DNA from 4 places in the Neisseria chenwenguii genome. Region 3 is predicted to be linked to each of the others. Evidence: predicted binding sites of a transcription regulator. Region 3 holds the regulator's gene; each other region holds the start of a gene.
What was found. The regulator FNR, encoded in region 3, switches genes on or off when oxygen is low (the NO sensors DNR and NnrR bind a similar motif). The targets are predictions, from matches to a motif close to TTGATNNNNATCAA.
Positions count from the first base shown of each region.

Region 1: the regulator FNR is predicted to act here: its motif matches at 2,804-2,817, upstream of BG910_RS02780 (formate/nitrite transporter family protein).
Region 2: the regulator FNR is predicted to act here: its motif matches at 1,963-1,976, upstream of ubiU (ubiquinone anaerobic biosynthesis protein UbiU).
Region 4: the regulator FNR is predicted to act here: its motif matches at 1,909-1,922, upstream of pflB (formate C-acetyltransferase).

Region 1 covers NZ_CP022278.1:566,583-570,798, forward strand. The annotation lists gene BG910_RS02770 (alpha-galactosidase) at 1-381, opposite strand, end outside; gene BG910_RS02775 (MFS transporter) at 454-1,707, opposite strand; gene BG910_RS02780 (formate/nitrite transporter family protein) at 1,956-2,747, opposite strand; gene BG910_RS02785 (hypothetical protein) at 2,969-3,604, opposite strand; gene pntB (Re/Si-specific NAD(P)(+) transhydrogenase subunit beta) at 3,818-4,216, opposite strand, start outside.
Region 2 covers NZ_CP022278.1:933,290-937,505, forward strand. The annotation lists gene BG910_RS04575 (U32 family peptidase) at 1-773, opposite strand, end outside; gene ubiU (ubiquinone anaerobic biosynthesis protein UbiU) at 885-1,889, opposite strand; gene BG910_RS04590 (hypothetical protein) at 2,315-2,581, opposite strand; gene ppc (phosphoenolpyruvate carboxylase) at 3,208-4,216, opposite strand, start outside.
Region 3 covers NZ_CP022278.1:1,588,479-1,592,694, reverse strand. The annotation lists gene hemN (oxygen-independent coproporphyrinogen III oxidase) at 1-1,362, opposite strand, end outside; gene fnr (fumarate/nitrate reduction transcriptional regulator Fnr) at 1,508-2,242, shown strand; gene BG910_RS07840 (CysB family HTH-type transcriptional regulator) at 2,342-3,292, opposite strand; gene BG910_RS07835 (OmpA family protein) at 3,722-4,216, shown strand, end outside.
Region 4 covers NZ_CP022278.1:407,749-411,964, forward strand. The annotation lists gene pflB (formate C-acetyltransferase) at 1-1,782, opposite strand, end outside; gene BG910_RS02065 (adenylosuccinate synthase) at 2,056-3,354, opposite strand; gene BG910_RS02070 (ATP phosphoribosyltransferase regulatory subunit) at 3,386-4,216, opposite strand, start outside.

The sequences.
Region 1 (4,216 bases), 1.0 Mb from region 3:
ATGGCGGAATTTGAACACGCCGTTTTCATCGGTTTCGATTTCGCTGCGCAAGCCCAGTTTGGCAACGGCATCTTCCGCATCGATAATCAGGCAGCTGTTTTCCTGACTGATTTTGACCGTATTGAAAACCGGCGCCCAATCCAGCCCGTCGCGGTGGCCTTCGATGCCAGAGACGCCGAAAAAGCCGCGGCCGTTTTCCGCCGCCAGCGTAATCGGAATATCGACGTCCAAACTGCCGTTGGACACGCCGCGCTCGAGCGTAAACACGTCGGATTCGTCAAAATTCGCCAAGTGCGCGCCCCAATAGAGGATTTCCGCAGGCTCGGTGCGCACGATCAGGTCGGTATCCTTACTCTGCAAACGGATGATTTTTGCAGTCATTTTGCCACTCCTTTGTAAAGGTAATTTTGAGAAAACGGCATCCGCGCGCCGCAGATGCCGTCTGAAAAAACGTCAGTTCCGAACCAGGGCTTTTTTCGGGCCGGTCAGCACGACCGCCGACAGCAGGGTAAAGCCCGCCGCGATGCTGCCCAAAAGCAGGTAGCTGGAATGAAAGCCCATGCTGTCGTACATCGCGCCCACATAGGTGGACATAAACATCATGGTAATCTGCTTGCCGAAGCCGTAGGCCACCAGATAAATCGTTGCCGAATATTTTTCGTCGAACACAGTCGTGATGTATTTAAACATCCCCACCAGCAGAAACGGCACTTCAAACATATGCAGCGTTTTCAGGATAATCACCTGCACCGCGCTGCCCGCGAAAGACGAACCCAAAATCCGCACCGTCATGATGCCTCCGGCCAGCAACAGCGCATTTTTCGCACCGATTTTGTTGACCAGAAGCGGGGCGAAAAACATAATCGCCGCATTCAGCAGCTCGCCGAAAGTCGTAACATAACCGAAGGCTTCCGTGCCCTGCTCTTTCGACGCGAAAAACGACGTGAAGAAATTGGCAAACTGCTGGTCGAAAATATCGTAGGTACACGACACGCCGATTACATAAGCCAGCAGCGCCCAAAAACGCGGCTGTTTGAGCAGCGCCAGCGCCTGCCCGAGGGAAACCTTGCTATGATGGCTTTCACCCGCGCTTTTCCGATCCAAATCATCGGTTTTGGCGAAAAACAGCAATACAAACAATACCACCGCAGCCGCCGAACCCATCCAAAACACCAGATTCGGATCAACGCCGAACAAAATACCGACAATCGATGTGCACAACGCCCAGCCCAGCATCCCGAACATCCGTGCGCGACCGAACTCGAAATTGCTGTGACGGCTGACTTTCTCCACAAACGCCTCAGATGCCGGCGCACCGCCCGAAAACACAAAGCCCATATACAGACCGCCCGCAACCGCACCGGCCACGACATTGCTTTTCAGCAGCGGGCTGAACACATAAATAAAAAACGGTGCAAACAGAATCAGCCCCACCGCCAAAATCCACAGCAGGTGTTTTTTCAGCCCCATCTTGTCGGTAATGTAACCGAATACCGGCTGCGCACACAGCGCGAAAAACGACATAAACGAGAAAACAATCCCCGTATCCGCCTTGCTCAGGCCGTTAATATCGTGCAGCCAGATCGGCAAAAACGGATAACACGCCGCCATGATGAAAAAGTACAGGAAGAAATACGCTCCGAAAATCCAAAAATTGCGGTTTTTCAGATAGTAACAGTCTTGAAACTCAGATTGCACTTCAGACATAACACACCTCGTCAAATCTAAACAATAAAATCCGTAAATTTACCGACTGCGACATTAATACAATTCCCGTTAACGAAACATGCCGAAGCAACCAAACCATGATGTCTGTCAAAAAAAGCTGTTTTTCCCCGCCGAATCTGTTTCCACAGGGCGGAGACGGCGTTATATTGATATCCCTTGCACAAAGGCCGTCTGAAAAGCCAGCATACTTTTCAGACGGCCTTTTATGCGTATTGGCTGTTTCGGTTTTAATGGTGTCCGTTTTCCGCCTCCGCCTGTTTGCGATAGGCGAGCGTGTACATCACGCCGACGAATACTGCGCCGCCAATGGCGTTACCGATATAAACGGAGATCATGTTGTGGGCAAACTGCGTCCAAGTGATGTCCGCGCCTGCCCAAATGGCAGCGGGAATAACGAACATATTGGCAACGACGTGCTGGAAGCCGATTAAGACGAAAATCATGATGGGAAACCAAATGGCCAGAATTTTGCCGGAATAGGTGTGTGCGCCGTAACAAAGCCATGCACCCATGGCGACCATCCAGTTACAGCCTATGCCGGAAACGACGGCATGGCCGAAGTCGGCGGCGACTTTGCCTTCGGCGACGTGTATGGTTTCATGCAGGTATCTGCCTTCGGTCAGGCCGAGGTAGTGGCCGAAAAACCAGGCGACAAAAAAGGCGCCGATAACGTTGGCCAAGGTCACGATCAGCCAGTTGCGCAGCCATTGTGCGGCGGTAATTTTTTTCATCATGACGGCAACGGGTAAAACCATCATGTTGCTGGTAATCAGTTCGCCGCCTCCCAATAAGATACAGATCAGACCGATGGGGAAGACTGCCGCGCCAAGCAGAGTGGCGAGACTGCCCCATTCTTCGGGCATGCCGCCGACCACGCGGATATAGGCCAAATAACCTAAGGAAATAAATGCACCGCCCAAAAAACCGAGTACGGAAAGTTCGGCGGTACTGCCGTTGCCTTTGGCAATACCTTTACCAACGGTTGCATTAAGGATTTCGTGCGGATAGAAGTCGCTCATAATAAAGGCCTTTTTGTGAAGTTGCGTGATTTTAAGCAGCTTCCCGCCAGGCACTTTTGATGTAACTCAACCACTTTGTGTTGTTGCATGGTGTAATTATCAAGGGTTGGATTGCAATCCCTGCATCAACACAAAAAGGCCGTCTGGAAACCCATGCCGCTGCTGCTGCGGCGTTTTCAGACGGCTTTTTCAACATTCGGGCGCCAACCCTGTTTTCTGCGCTATTTTCCGCAGATGTCTTTTGCAATGAAGCTGTTTAAGCGCTCGTAATGCGCGGTGACTTTGTCGTCTTTCTGCTTTTCGGCTTTCATTTTTTTGCGTTTGGAAACGTCTTGGGCGTAAGAGAAATCGAGTTCGGATTCGATGATTTTGTTTTTGGCGGCGGTGGCGGCGAGGATGCCTTTGCTGCGCAATACGGTGGAACTGCCTTTGCCCAGATACATGTTTTCGGCGATTTCGACTTTCACGCCGTTTTTGCGGTAGGCGGTGCAGATGTTTTTCGAGCCGCTGATTTTGTCGACTTCGAGCGCGCCCGTTTGTTTGTTGAAACTGTAAACGGTGAAGTATTTGGCGGCGGCGAGCAATTTAAGCTTGTCGGCTCTGCTGCGGTTTTTGTTGTCACTGACGGCGATGCTGACGTCGTCGCTGATTTTGACGATGTCGAGCGCGGTTTTTCCGTTTACCGTGAATTTGCCGGCAACTTGGCCGTTGCTCGGGGCTTGGGTGAAGTTGGCAGTGTTGGTTTTACCGGCGGTATCCGAGAAATAGAAGGGTTCGTCGAATTTTTGGACGGGCTTGGTGCTGCTGCACGCCGCAAGTACCAGCATCAGCGGTAGAACGGACAGATAGGGTTTCATGGTCTTTTTCCGGTTATTATGGTGAAATAAAATAAAAAATCTGCTTCGTTGGCAGCGGCTGAGCTCAAAAAGGACGATTCACTAAGGCGCTGAAGCGCCAAGTTCATCTGTCCCGTACTACCCGTACTATCTGCGCCTTGCTGCCTTGTATCTTTCTTATTTTATTTCACCATATGAGGCCGGCGCGTGTTGCGCCGGCCTTTTCAGACGGCCTTATTTTTTCAGTTCGGCCAGAATTTCATCGACTTTCGCTTTCGCGTCGCCGAAACACATAACGGTGTTTTCATTGAAGAACAGCGGGTTTTGTACGCCTGCATAGCCGGTGTTCATCGAGCGTTTAAATACGACGACTTCTTTGGCTTTCCAAACTTCCAATACCGGCATACCGGCGATGGGCGAGTTCGGATCGGTTTGCGCGGCAGGGTTGACGGTATCGTTGGCGCCGATAACCAATACCACGTCGGTTTCGGGGAAATCGTCGTTGATTTCATCCATTTCCAAAACGATATCGTAAGGCACTTTCGCCTCGGCAAGCAAGACGTTCATATGACCCGGCAGACGGCCTGCGACGGGGTGGATGCCGAAGCGCACTTCGGTGCCGTTTTTACGCAG
Region 2 (4,216 bases), 660 kb from region 3:
ACTTGGCGGTGCAGCCCGATGATGCGCGGCATATCGGTCAGCTGCGGCGACAGGCGCATCAGGTCAATACCGCTCTGCTGCATTTCGGCATGGTGCGGCAGCAGACACTGGCTGTCGTAAGACATGGTCTGAATGCCGTTAATGGTCAGAAACGGCCGGCCTTCGCGGGTATTCATGGCCATACCGTGTTCGTGGTCGAGGCAGCGGAACTCGCAGCTGTCTTTGTTCAGATTGTAGTGGCGGGCGGTAAAGCAGCGCGACGAGTAGGCCAGCGGGATTTTGCCCCAAGCGAACACTTCGGTTTCGAGGCTGTCTGAACGGGCGGAGATGACGGCGGTTTTATCGTGCCCCAGTTCGGCGGGAACGACCCAGCGGTATGCGCCCAAATCTTTAAACAGCGCCAGCGTATCTTCGTTGTAGATATTGAGCGTGGCACCGGCGACAAACGGAATGCCGTGTTGGCGCGCGAGTTTGACTGCGCCCATGTCGTTGGCCTCGATTCTGAATTTGCCCTGTTCGGCGGTTTTGCGCAGACGTTTCAGATCAGATTCACTCTCCAGCAACACCTGCGACGACAAAACAATCTCTTTGCCGCTGTCCGCCAAATCTTCCGCCAGTCCGAACCAGTCGGCAAAGCGCATTTTCTGGCGGCGCGAACAAACCGTTTCGCCCAAATAAATCACGTCCAGCGGCGTATCGAGCATCTGAACGTAAAACTCCAGCAGCATTTCTTTCTGCCAGAAAAACAATACCGGCCCCAAAGTCAGTTTCATCGGATTATCTCCTGATGCCGTCTGAAAAACCTTTTGGCAGAAACACGGCGGGTTTACCACCCACCCTACGCATTTCTGAAAAATAATGCGGCATTTTCAGACGGCCTGGTGTTATTTCCACGGACGGCTGTATGCGCCCAACGTCGATTGGTGTCCTTCCGACACCTTGCCCAACGCCCCGCTCCACGCAGGGCTGACCCGGTAATGCTGCGGATCGGCCGCCGCCGCATCCAGCGCCTGCCGCAATGCGCGGGTTACCTGCGCGGTGTACATCTGGCTGCGCTGGCGTCCCTCCACCTTAATCGCGGACACGCTGATTTTCAGCAGTTCGGGCAGCACTTCCAATACGTTCAGACTGGTCGGCTCTTCCAACGCGTAGTAGGTTTCGTCTTCGACTTCGAAACGGCCTTTGCACAAAGTCGGATAGCCCGCCGGCTCGTCAGGATTGAAGTGGTCGATGAGGATATTGTTCAGACGCACGTTCATACGGTCGGGCAGCTGCTCCCAGCGCACCGCTTTCGCCGGTGAACACACACCTTGCATGTTCGGCGATTCGCCCGTCGCATAACTCGACAGAATGCAGCGCCCCTCCACCATCACGCACAAGCTGCCGAAACCGAACACCTCGATTTCCACATCGGTATTGTCCGCAACGTGTTTTACCTGATCGATGGTCAGCACGCGCGGCAGCACGGCGCGGCGCACGCCGAACAGCTCTTTCATCAGGTTAATCGCCTCGTAATTGGTCGCCGAACCCTGTACCGACATATGCAGCCGCAGTTTCGGATGCTTTTCGCAGGCATACGCCATCAGCGCGGGATCGGCCAAAATCACTGCATCCGCCCCCAAATCCGCCGCCGTATCGACGGCTTTGCGCCACTGCGCTACCTGACCGGCCTGCGCAAACGTATTAATCGCCATCAACACCTGCCGCCCGCGCGCATGGGCATAAGCCACGCCCTCGGCAGCCGTTTTCAAATCGAAATTCAACCCGGGGAAATTGCGCGCATTGGTCGCATCTTTCAGCCCCATATAAACCGTGTCCGCACCGTTATCCACCGCCGTTTTCAGCATAGCGAGGTTACCGGCCGGACACACCAGCTCGGGAATGGCCATTGGTGTTCCTTGTTATAAAAATCAATATTTGGTAGAAGTTTGGCGATTCTATGCCCCGAAACCACAAAATATTCTGACCCATATCAAAATCTGACCTAAAATATTGAAAATTTTTATTAACACAATAGCCTTTTAAAAACAGATTCCGAACCCGCGAAAAAAGGCCGTCTGAAAATTTTCAGACGGCCTGATATTTTTATCGCCTAATGGAACTACTTGTGTATGTTCCTAATTTGAAATAACAAAAAGCTGATGACTACTGTTGCTCCCAGTTGGGCGATAAACGACCATACGGGTTTTTTAGCAATACGGCACATAACCAATCGGTAAAAAACATAAGTCGCCAGCAATACTGACGAAATCAGCATAATCTGCAACACACTCAACCGAACTTCCAATACGGCGTTGAACATTTCCATCATCCGTTAATTTCTATTTAAAAGATAAGTATTAACACCCCCCGCAACTACGCCGCTGGCAATTGCAGATGCCCCAGATGCAATGCCTCTTACAGTGCTAAGTGCTCTTCCAGCAGCACCGCCTGCCACAGAATAAAGAAAGTCGTCCGGATTTCTGCCTCCGCCGGCCAAATAACCGTATCCACCGGCATAGCCACCCAAGATAGCCCCTGCAGCGTTGGCTACCCATCCACCGGATACTTTTTCCAAATCATCTAATCTTAACGTTTTCATAATATAAACCTCCCTGTTAATAATCATAAAATAAGAATCTCACTACTTGTGTGAAATTCTTATTCCTTGGACACCTTTAAATTGAAAGAGCTTTTTGTATAAGTGTTTTTCGTTAAGAAATATAAACTTTGGATAACAGTATCGGTATATGCTTTTCTAAATATCCATGCCACATTAGTTTTTTGGTAGCATCCTGAAAAGCATGCTGCTTAATTTATAAGTAAAAAATTAATGATTTAGTACAGGTTTCCCGTTAATTTTCAAGCCTGAATTTGTACCATAGATTGCGTTATCCACTTGACGATTTTCCCCAGCATACTTTTCAGGACACTACCGTTTTTTAGCATGAAAACTAAAAAATAGCTATATGAATTAATCATTGGATTAGAAATCTATACTACTTTCGAGTTAAATTCCAGTGTATATATTTTAATTTTTTTGAAATGCATTAAGCAGAGGATTTTATAATAATACCATTAGCAGGAATCCCTAATTCTGTCTTTAGCAATTTAGCTATTTTGGGATTCAATTAGATGCTGTTGAGATTCAGGCCGATACCTTTGTAAAAATAAAAAAGGCCGTCTGAAAATATTTTTCAGACGGCCTCTGCCCCTATCCAACACCTATCAACCCGTATTGCGCAACCCTTGCGCCACACCGTTGATGGTCAGGTGAACCATCAGAAGCGCGTGCGGGTTGTGCGGCTCTTTGCGCAGGCGTTTGAGCATGGCGACTTGCAGGCCGTTGAGCGCGTTGAGGTAGGGAATCCGCAGGGCGAGCGAACGGGCGAGGCTGCGGTTGTCGCTCAGAAGCTCGGTGGTTTGCAGGATTTCGAGCAGGGCTTTGCGGCTTTTCAGGTATTCTTCCTTAATCATGGCGAAGATGGCGGCGGCTTTTTCGGGCGATTCGCTCAAGCCGGCGTAGTCTTCGGCCAGGATGATGTCGGTTTTGGCCATCACTTGTTCCATGTTGGAAAGCATGGTTTGGAAGAAGGGGTTTTCTTTGGCGTGCTGCTGAAAAGCCTGCATGGTGGCGGTTTTTTTCGCGCAAAGTTCGACGACGGCGCTGCCGAAGCCGTACCAAGCAGGCAACATCAGGCGGTTCTGCATCCATGAAAACACCCACGGAATAGCGCGCAAATCCTGAATCCGCGCCAGCGTTTTGCGGCTGGCGGGCCGGCTGCCGAGGTTGAGCGTGGCGATTTCCTGGATCGGACTGGTTTGCAGGAAGTAGTCGATGAAGTCTTCGTGGGTAATCAGGGCGCGGTAGTATTTGAAGGAAACGTCGGACAGCGCCTGCATCAGTTTTTCATCGGGATCTTTGCGCTCGGGCAGCAGGCTGGCTTCGAGTGTGGCGGCGACGAGGGTTTCCAGATTGCGCCGCGCGTTGCTCGGGTCGGCGTATTTGGCGGTGATGACTTCGCCCTGCTCGGTAATGCGGATTTGGCCGGCCACGCTGCCTGCGGGCTGGGCGAGGATGGCTTGGTACGACGGGCCGCCTCCGCGGCCGACGCTGCCGCCGCGGCCGTGAAACAGGCGCATTTTGACGCCGAATTTTTCAAACAGCGCCACCAAGCCCAATTCGGCGCGGTAGAGACACCACGAGCTGGCGACGTAGCCGCCGTCTTTATTGGAA
Region 3 (4,216 bases):
CAGGTGGTAGTCGAACACCATGGCGATGTTGCGGATGAGGAAGCGGCCTTTTGGGGTAACGGTCAGGCTGTTAGGGGCTAGGCGAACCAGTCCTAATTCCTGTAAGCCCTGCAAGTCGGCCAGTTCGGCTTTGAAATATTCGGGGAACGAGAGGTGGAAGGTCTGTTCGTAAGTGGCAAAGTTGAGGGCGAAGCGGCACATGAGGTCTTGGATGATGCCGCGGCGCAGGATGTCGTCCTGGTTGAGTTGGTAGCCGCGCATGGCGGGGAGATGGCCGGCGTCGATGGCGGCGTAGTAGGCGTCGATGTCGCGTTCGTTTTGAACGTAGGTGCTGCCGATTTTGCCGATGCTGGAAACGCCGATAGCGACCAAGTCACAGTCGGCGTAGGTGGAATAGCCTTGGAAATTGCGTTGCAGCCGGCCTTCGCGCAGGGCGACGGAGAGTTCGTCGTCGGGTTTGGCGAAGTGGTCCATGCCGATGAAGACGTAGCCGCGTTGGGTCAGGGTTTGGACGCAGTATTGCAGCATGTCGAGTTTTTCTTCGCTGTCAGGCACGGCATCGGTGTCGATGCGGCGCTGGGGTTTGAAAATATGCGGCAGATGGGCGTAGTGGTAGAGGGCGAGGCGGTCGGGGGTGAGGCCTAATACGGTGTCGATGGTGGTATGGATGCTGTCGATGGTTTGGTGCGGCAGGCCGTAAATCAAATCGACGCTGACGGATTTGAAACCGGCGTCGCGGGCGGCGTCGATGACTTCTTTGGTTTCTTCGTAAGACTGGATGCGGTTGACGGCTTCCTGTACTTTGGGGTCGAAATCCTGAATACCGACGCTCATGCGGTTGAAGCCGAGTCGGGCAAGGTGTAACACGGTTTCGCGGCTGACTTTGCGCGGGTCGATTTCGATGGAGTATTCGCCGTCGGGAAGGGGTTGGAAATGTTGGCGGATCATTTCAAACACGCGTTCGAGCTGTCCGTCGCTGAGGAAGGTGGGCGTGCCGCCGCCGAAGTGGAGTTGGGCAAGCGGATGGCGGCCTTTAAGGTACGGGGCGAGCAGCGCCATTTCGCGTTCGAGATATTCGAGATAGGCGTCAGCGCGGGATTTGTCTTTGGTGATGATTTTGTTGCAGCCGCAGTAGTAGCAGATGGTGTTGCAGAAGGGGATATGGATATAAAGCGAAAGGGGCTTGTTTAAAGCCCCTGTGCGCTGCTCTAAGGCGCGGATGTATTCGGCTTCTTTGAAACCTTCGTGAAAGCGGTCGGCGGTCGGGTAGGAGGTGTAGCGCGGGCCGCTGGCGGGCAGTTTGGCAATTAATTCGCGGTCGAATTCTGGCAATTCGTTGTTTTTAATTGGGATAATTTTCATATTCGACAGGAGTTTATGTATAAGTTAATGAATTAGTAAAATTTTGGATAGTTTGTTAGAATGCCACGCTATGATAATCTTATTTTGACCTGAGTCAATAATTTATCAGTCCGATCACAAGAAGTTTTTACAATAAAGGTGTTTTATGGCTGCGCACAATGATTCACATCCGATGAAAACTTTATGCTCCACCTGTTCTTTGCGTGAGCTTTGTTTGCCCGTGGGGCTTGTGCCGGACGAATTTACCCAATTAGATGCCGTTATCCGCCAGAGCCGCCGTCTGAAAAAGGGCGAATACCTGTTTCGCGCGGGCGAGCCGTTTACTTCGCTTTTTGCCATCCGCGCCGGTTTCTTCAAAACCACCGTCGCCAGCCAAGACGGACGGGATCAGGTAACCGGCTTTTTTATGTCGGGTGAGCTCATCGGTATGGACGGTATCTGCGCCCATGTTCACAGCTGCGACGCGGTCGCGCTGGAAGACAGCGAAGTGTGCGAACTGCCGTTTGCGCACATGGAAGAATTGGGACAGAACATCCCCAGCCTGCAAACCCACTTTTTCCGCCTGATGAGCCGCGAAATCGTGCGCGATCAGGGCGTGATGCTGCTGCTCGGCAATATGCGCGCTGAAGAACGTTTGGCAGCCTTCCTGCTGAATCTGTCCAACCGCCTGTATGCGCGCGGTTTTGCCGCCAACGATTTCATCTTGCGGATGTCCCGCGAGGAAATCGGCAGTTATTTGGGGTTGAAACTGGAAACGGTCAGCCGTACATTGTCGAAATTTCATCACGACGGATTGATTCAGGTGGAGCACAAACACATCAAACTCTTGGATACGCAGGCTTTGAAAAAAATGGTATCGGGTTGTGCACACGCGATGTAAGCCCAACCTAAATATTGATAAATGAAAAAGGCCGTCTGAAAACTTCAACTGCGCTCAGCAATCGAATTTTCAGACGGCCATTATTTATATCCCTAAAAACTAAATCGAGAAATCTTCGACAATCGGCATATAAAGAATGCGGTCAACCGCTTCCCGCGTCAGCTTGGGCGAGAACATCTCAATAAAATCATAAGTGTAGCCGCGCAGATAAGTATCGGCGCGTACCGCAATCCAAACCGGTGACGGTTCAAACAGATGGGCAACATCGACGGCCTGCAAGTCTTTGTCGGTTTCGGCGTTATAGGCCGTTTTTGCCATCAAACCCGCGCCCAGTCCCAATCGGACATAAGTTTTCAACACATCGGTATCGGCTGCGGCCAACACAATTTCGGGGTGATCCAGCCCGGCTTTCTCAAACGCCCGAGCAACGCTGCTGCCGGCCTGAAACGCGGATTCGTAAGTCAGCAGCGGAAACGACGCCAAATCCTCAATACTCAAAGGATTGCGGCATTCCAGCAGCAGATGGCTGTCGGGTACAAAAACTGCATAATTCCATTGGTGACAATCTAGTTTGCGCAATTCCGGCTGCTCGTCAAGTTTTTCCGTCACAATGGCAATATCCGCCTCGCCGTTTCCGACCATTTGCGCAATATCCGCAGAGCTACCCTGTTTGACTGTCAGTCTGACTTTCGGATAACGCTTGACAAAATCCGCTACAATATGCGGCAGAACATAACGGGCTTGGGTGTGCGTGGTCGCAATGGTCAGCGAACCGCTGTCGTAATCGGTAAATTCGCTGCCTATGTTCTTGATATTTTGGACATCCCGCAGAATCCGCTCGGAAATTTCCAAGACTGCCATGCCCGGCTGCGAGACCGAAACCACGCGCTTGCCGCTGCGGATGAAAATCTGAATGCCCAGCTCTTCTTCCAACAGCCGGATTTGCTTGGAAATGCCCGGTTGCGAGGTAAACAGCGCATCGGCTGCTTCGGAAACATTCAGATTGTGTCGGTAAACTTCAAGGGCGTAGCGGAGTTGTTGCAGTTTCATATCGGCTTGGTTGTGGGTTTTGTACGACAAACAGCGCGTAATTTAGCATATTTTGCCCGAGCCTGCCCGATGCAGTTTAACAGGATAAGTAGCTGTTTGTTTTTTATTAAAGTATCCGAATGCAATATATAAAAATGGAATGCAATGGAAAATTTATGTTGTTTTCCCGCAACTTTTAAGTGCTTAGAATAGAATTTTCCGCCTAAATGAATGACACACCGTTGGTTTTTCGGCATGATTGCCCGCAGGAGGCAAGCAGTTTCGCTATAAATCGGCAGTTTGAGTATTGACAGCCTGCACTTTGCTTCTTTATAGTGCAACCTGAAATATCCGATTGACCGCCGTTTTTTATGCTGCGGTTTGTATATTGGTGAACTTGTAGCGGTTGCTTCCGTATCCGTTGCATAACAATCTTGATGAGGGAATAAAATGACCAAACAGCTGAAATTAAGCGCATTGTTCGTTGCTATGGTTGCTTCGGGCACCGCAATGGCAAGTGAAGCGCATACCAAACACGGCTACACCGTAAGCAGCCAGTCTCAAGAAGTCGTACGCAACAGCTACGGCGAGTGTTGGAAAAATACTTACTTCGATAAAGCCACTCAAGGCCGCATCGAGTGCGGTGATGCACAAGAAGTCCGTCAGGATCCCGAATACGTTGACGAAACTGTTTCTCTGTCTGCCAAAGCTCTGTTCGGTTTCGACAAAGACATCCTGCGTCCTGAGGCTCAAGAAAACCTGAACACTCTGGCTCAACGCCTGAGCAATGAAAACGTACAAACCGTACGCGTTGAAGGTCATACCGACTTTATGGGTTCCGAGCAATACAACCAAGCGTTGTCTGAGCGTCGTGCCAACGTAGTGGCTAACTACTTGGTAGGTCAAGGTGTTGCTTCAAGCAAAATTTCCGCTGCCGGCTTGGGT
Region 4 (4,216 bases), 1.2 Mb from region 3:
GGTTTTGTGGGTGGCTACTTTGCGCATGAAGCGTTCTACCAAGTCGCAGGCAATGTCATCCACACGGTCGTCGTTGTTACCGAATTGCGGATATTCGCCTTCGATTTCAAAGTCAACAGCAATACCGTTTTCGTCACGAACCGGTTTGACTTTGGCGTATTTGATGGCAGACAGCGAGTCGGCTGCTACCGACAAACCGGCAATACCGCAGGCCATTGTGCGTTTGACATCACGGTCGTGCAGCGCCATCAATGCGGCTTCGTAAGAGTATTTGTCGTGCATGTAGTGGATAATGTTCAGCGCGGTAACATATTGTGTTGCCAACCAATCCATAAATTTATCCATACGCTCGAATACTTTGTCGTAATCCAGCACTTCATCCATGATCGGTTCATGTTTCGGACCGACCTGATCTTTGGATTTTTCGTCCACACCGCCGTTGATTGCGTACAGCAGGGTTTTGGCCAAGTTGGCGCGCGCACCAAAGAACTGCATTTGTTTGCCGACAACCATCGGGCTGACGCAGCAGGCGATGGCGTAGTCGTCGCTCTCGAAATCAGGGCGCATCAAGTCGTCGTTTTCGTATTGGACGGAAGAGGTGTCAATCGAAACTTTGGCACAGAATTCTTTAAAGCCCTGCGGCAGTTGTTCAGACCACAAAATGGTGATGTTCGGCTCGGGAGACGGACCCATATTGTAAAGCGTATGCAGCACGCGGAAGTTGGATTTGGTCACGAGCGTGCGACCGTCCAAGCCCATACCGCCGATGGATTCGGTCGCCCAAATCGGGTCGCCGGAGAAGAGCTGATCGTATTCGGGGGTACGCAGGAAACGGACCATACGCAGTTTCATGACCAAGTGGTCGATAAATTCCTGCGCTTGTATTTCGGTAATCACACCGTTTTTCAGGTCGCGCTCGATATAAATATCCAAGAACGACGATACGCGGCCAAACGACATTGCGGCGCCGTTTTGCGATTTCACTGCAGCCAGATACGCGAAATAAGTCCATTGAATCGCTTCTTGGGCGTTTTTCGCCGGGCCGGAAATATCAAAGCCGTAAGAGGCAGCCATTTCTTTCATTTGACCCAAGGCTTTGTATTGGTCGTTGATTTCTTCGCGGCGGCGGATGACGTCTTCCAAGTTCACGCCGTTTTCCAAATCGGCTTGCAGCGAATTGAATTGGGCAAACTTGTCTTTCATCAAAAAGTCGATACCGTAAAGCGCAACACGACGGTAGTCGCCAATGATACGGCCACGACCGTAAGCATCCGGCAAACCGGTAATCACGCCTGATTTACGGCAGCGGCGGATATCAGGCGTATAAACGTCAAACACGCCCTGGTTGTGGGTTTTACGGTATTTGGTAAAGATTTCGGAAACTTCGGGGTTTAATTCCACATTGTAAATGCGGCAGGAATCCTGAACCATTTTCAACCCGCCGAACGGCATAATGGCACGCTTCAGGGGCTCGTCGGTTTGCAGACCGACGATTTTTTCCAAATTTTTGTCGATATAGCCCGGCGCGTGGCTGGTAATACCGGAAACAGTTTGCGCATCAATTTTGTAAGGCTCGTGGGTACGGTTTTCCACTTTAATGCCTTCCATCACTTCTGCCCACAATTTAGTAGTTGCCTCGGTAGCCGGCGCCAAGAAACTGGCATCGCCCTCATATGGTGTGTAGTTTTTCTGGATAAAATCACGGACGTCAACGTTGGTTTCCCAATTACCGCCGACAAAGCCTTCCCAGGCAGAAGGACGTTCTTGAACATCTGCAGACATTTCAAACTCCTAATTTTGTTAAATAAAATAATAAACAGACCAAATTTTTAATGTGTTAAGAATAGCACTTCCGCTTTCATATATACAGTCAAAATCATGAAATAAAACTACCTTCGCGCACACATTTTGATATAAATCAACCCCATTGTAAACTACCCAAAATTACACAACTTCTATACTTTAAAAAACTTATACGAAGAGTAAAATAGAAAACTTAGGCCGTCTGAAAATCGTTTTTTTCAGACGGCCTGATTTTTTTAAATTCCCGAAATATCAAGCAAACGGATGCTGCAAAACAATCGTTTCTTCGCGATCCGGTCCCGTAGAAACCATGGCCACAGGCGCGCCGCAAAATTCTTCGATCCGTTTCAGATAGGCTTTGGCGGCTTCCGGCAGTTTGTCGTATTCTTTCACGCCGACAGTGGATTCCTTCCAGCCCGGCATGGTTTCGTAAACAGGCTTGCAGGTTTTAACTGCATCCGAGCCGCAAGGCAGAATGTCGGTTTTGCTGCCGTCGGGCAACTCGTAGCCAACGCAGATATTGACGGTTTCCATACCGTCCATCACATCTAATTTGGTGATACACATTCCCGAAATGCCGTTGACCTGAATCGAGCGTTTCAGCGCAGCCGCATCAAACCAGCCGCAGCGGCGCGCACGGCCTGTTACCGAGCCGAACTCGTGACCGCGCTCGGCCAAACCGGCGCCGACTTCGTCAAACAGCTCGGTCGGAAACGGCCCCGAGCCCACGCGCGTGGTATAAGCCTTAACAATTCCCAACACATAATCCAACATCTGCGGCCCTACGCCGGCACCCGCCGATGCAGCACCTGCCAAACAGTTGGACGACGTCACAAACGGATAAGTGCCATAGTCGATATCCAGCAGCGTTCCCTGCGCGCCTTCAAACAGCAGGCGTTCGCCGTTTCCGCTTTTTTCGTTCAAAATTCGGGAAACATCGGCAATCATCGGCGTGATGTGTGGCGCAACTTTATTGATGACTGCCATCACGTCTTCTACTTTCACCGGCTCGGCGCCGTGCAGATGCTGAAGCTGGACGTTATAGTAAGCCAAAATGCTTTCCAGCTTTTCAGACAGTTTGTCCAAATTCAGCAAATCGACGGCACGGATGGCGCGGCGGGCAACTTTGTCTTCATAAGCCGGGCCGATGCCGCGGCCTGTCGTACCGATTTTACCCTTGCCGCGCGAAGCCTCGCGCGCCTGATCTAAAGCGATATGGTAAGGCAGAATCAGCGGGCAGGTCGGCGCAATTTTCAGACGGCCTTCGACATTTTTCACACCGGCGGCGTTCAATTCGTCGATTTCACCCAACAACGCTTCAGGCGAAACCACCACGCCCGAGCCGATAAAACAATCCAGTTGTTCATGCAGAATGCCGCTCGGAATCAGGCGCAGAACGGTTTTCTTACCGCCGACCACCAGCGTATGCCCCGCGTTGTGTCCGCCCTGAAAACGCACTACGCCGGCGGTTTCTTCCGCCAGCCAATCCACAATCTTACCTTTGCCTTCGTCGCCCCATTGTGCGCCGATGACCACCACGTTTTTAGCCATTACTCAAATCCTAAAATCAAATCCAAGAAAATTAAACTTCGGCAACCTGCCAAACGCCGTCGATTTTTTTCAGATGGCCTGAAATATTGTCAGAGCCGTTATGCCCGATGCCGTAATCCACTACCACACACTGCCCTTGTTCGCGCAAAACCGCCACAGCGTCTTTGGCCGCTTCCGCATCTTCACGCGCCACCATCACCACAGACTGGCGGCCGATTTCCGGCAGGCGGCCGATAAAACTGCGCAAATCGAAGCTGAAACCCGTCGCCGGACGGCTGCGGCCGAAATACGCGCCCAAGCCGTCGTAACGCCCGCCGCGCGCCACTGCATCGTGGCTGTCTGAACCGTAGGCCGCGTAAAGCAGGCCGGTGTGGTAGTTGTCCACCCGCAGTTCCGACAAATCAATGTGGACGTTTTGCGCGGGGAACGCCGCACATACCGCTTCCAATTCGTCCAAAGCCCTGCCTACCGCCGACAGATCCGGCAGCTTGGCACGCGCTTCCTGCAAGACTTCGCGACCGCCGTAAAGTGCGGGCAGCAGCGCAAACGCCTTGACCCACATTCCGTCCAAACACCATGATTCCACGCAGTTTTTCACCGCTTCCGCGTCTTTGTCCTGCATCAGCGCCAAAAGTTGTGCCGACTGCTCTGCCGATAATCCGGCCGCATCAGCCAAAGCGCGGAAGACGCCGATGTGTCCCAGCGACAGCAACACTTCGCCGAAATCGGCGATGTTCACGCTTTTCAACATCAAATCAATCAGTTCGATGTCGGCGGCAATATCGGCAAAACCGTAAAGTTCCGCCCCGGCCTGCAAGGGCTCGCGCGTATTCAGAAAACCTTCAGGCCGCGCATGCAGCAC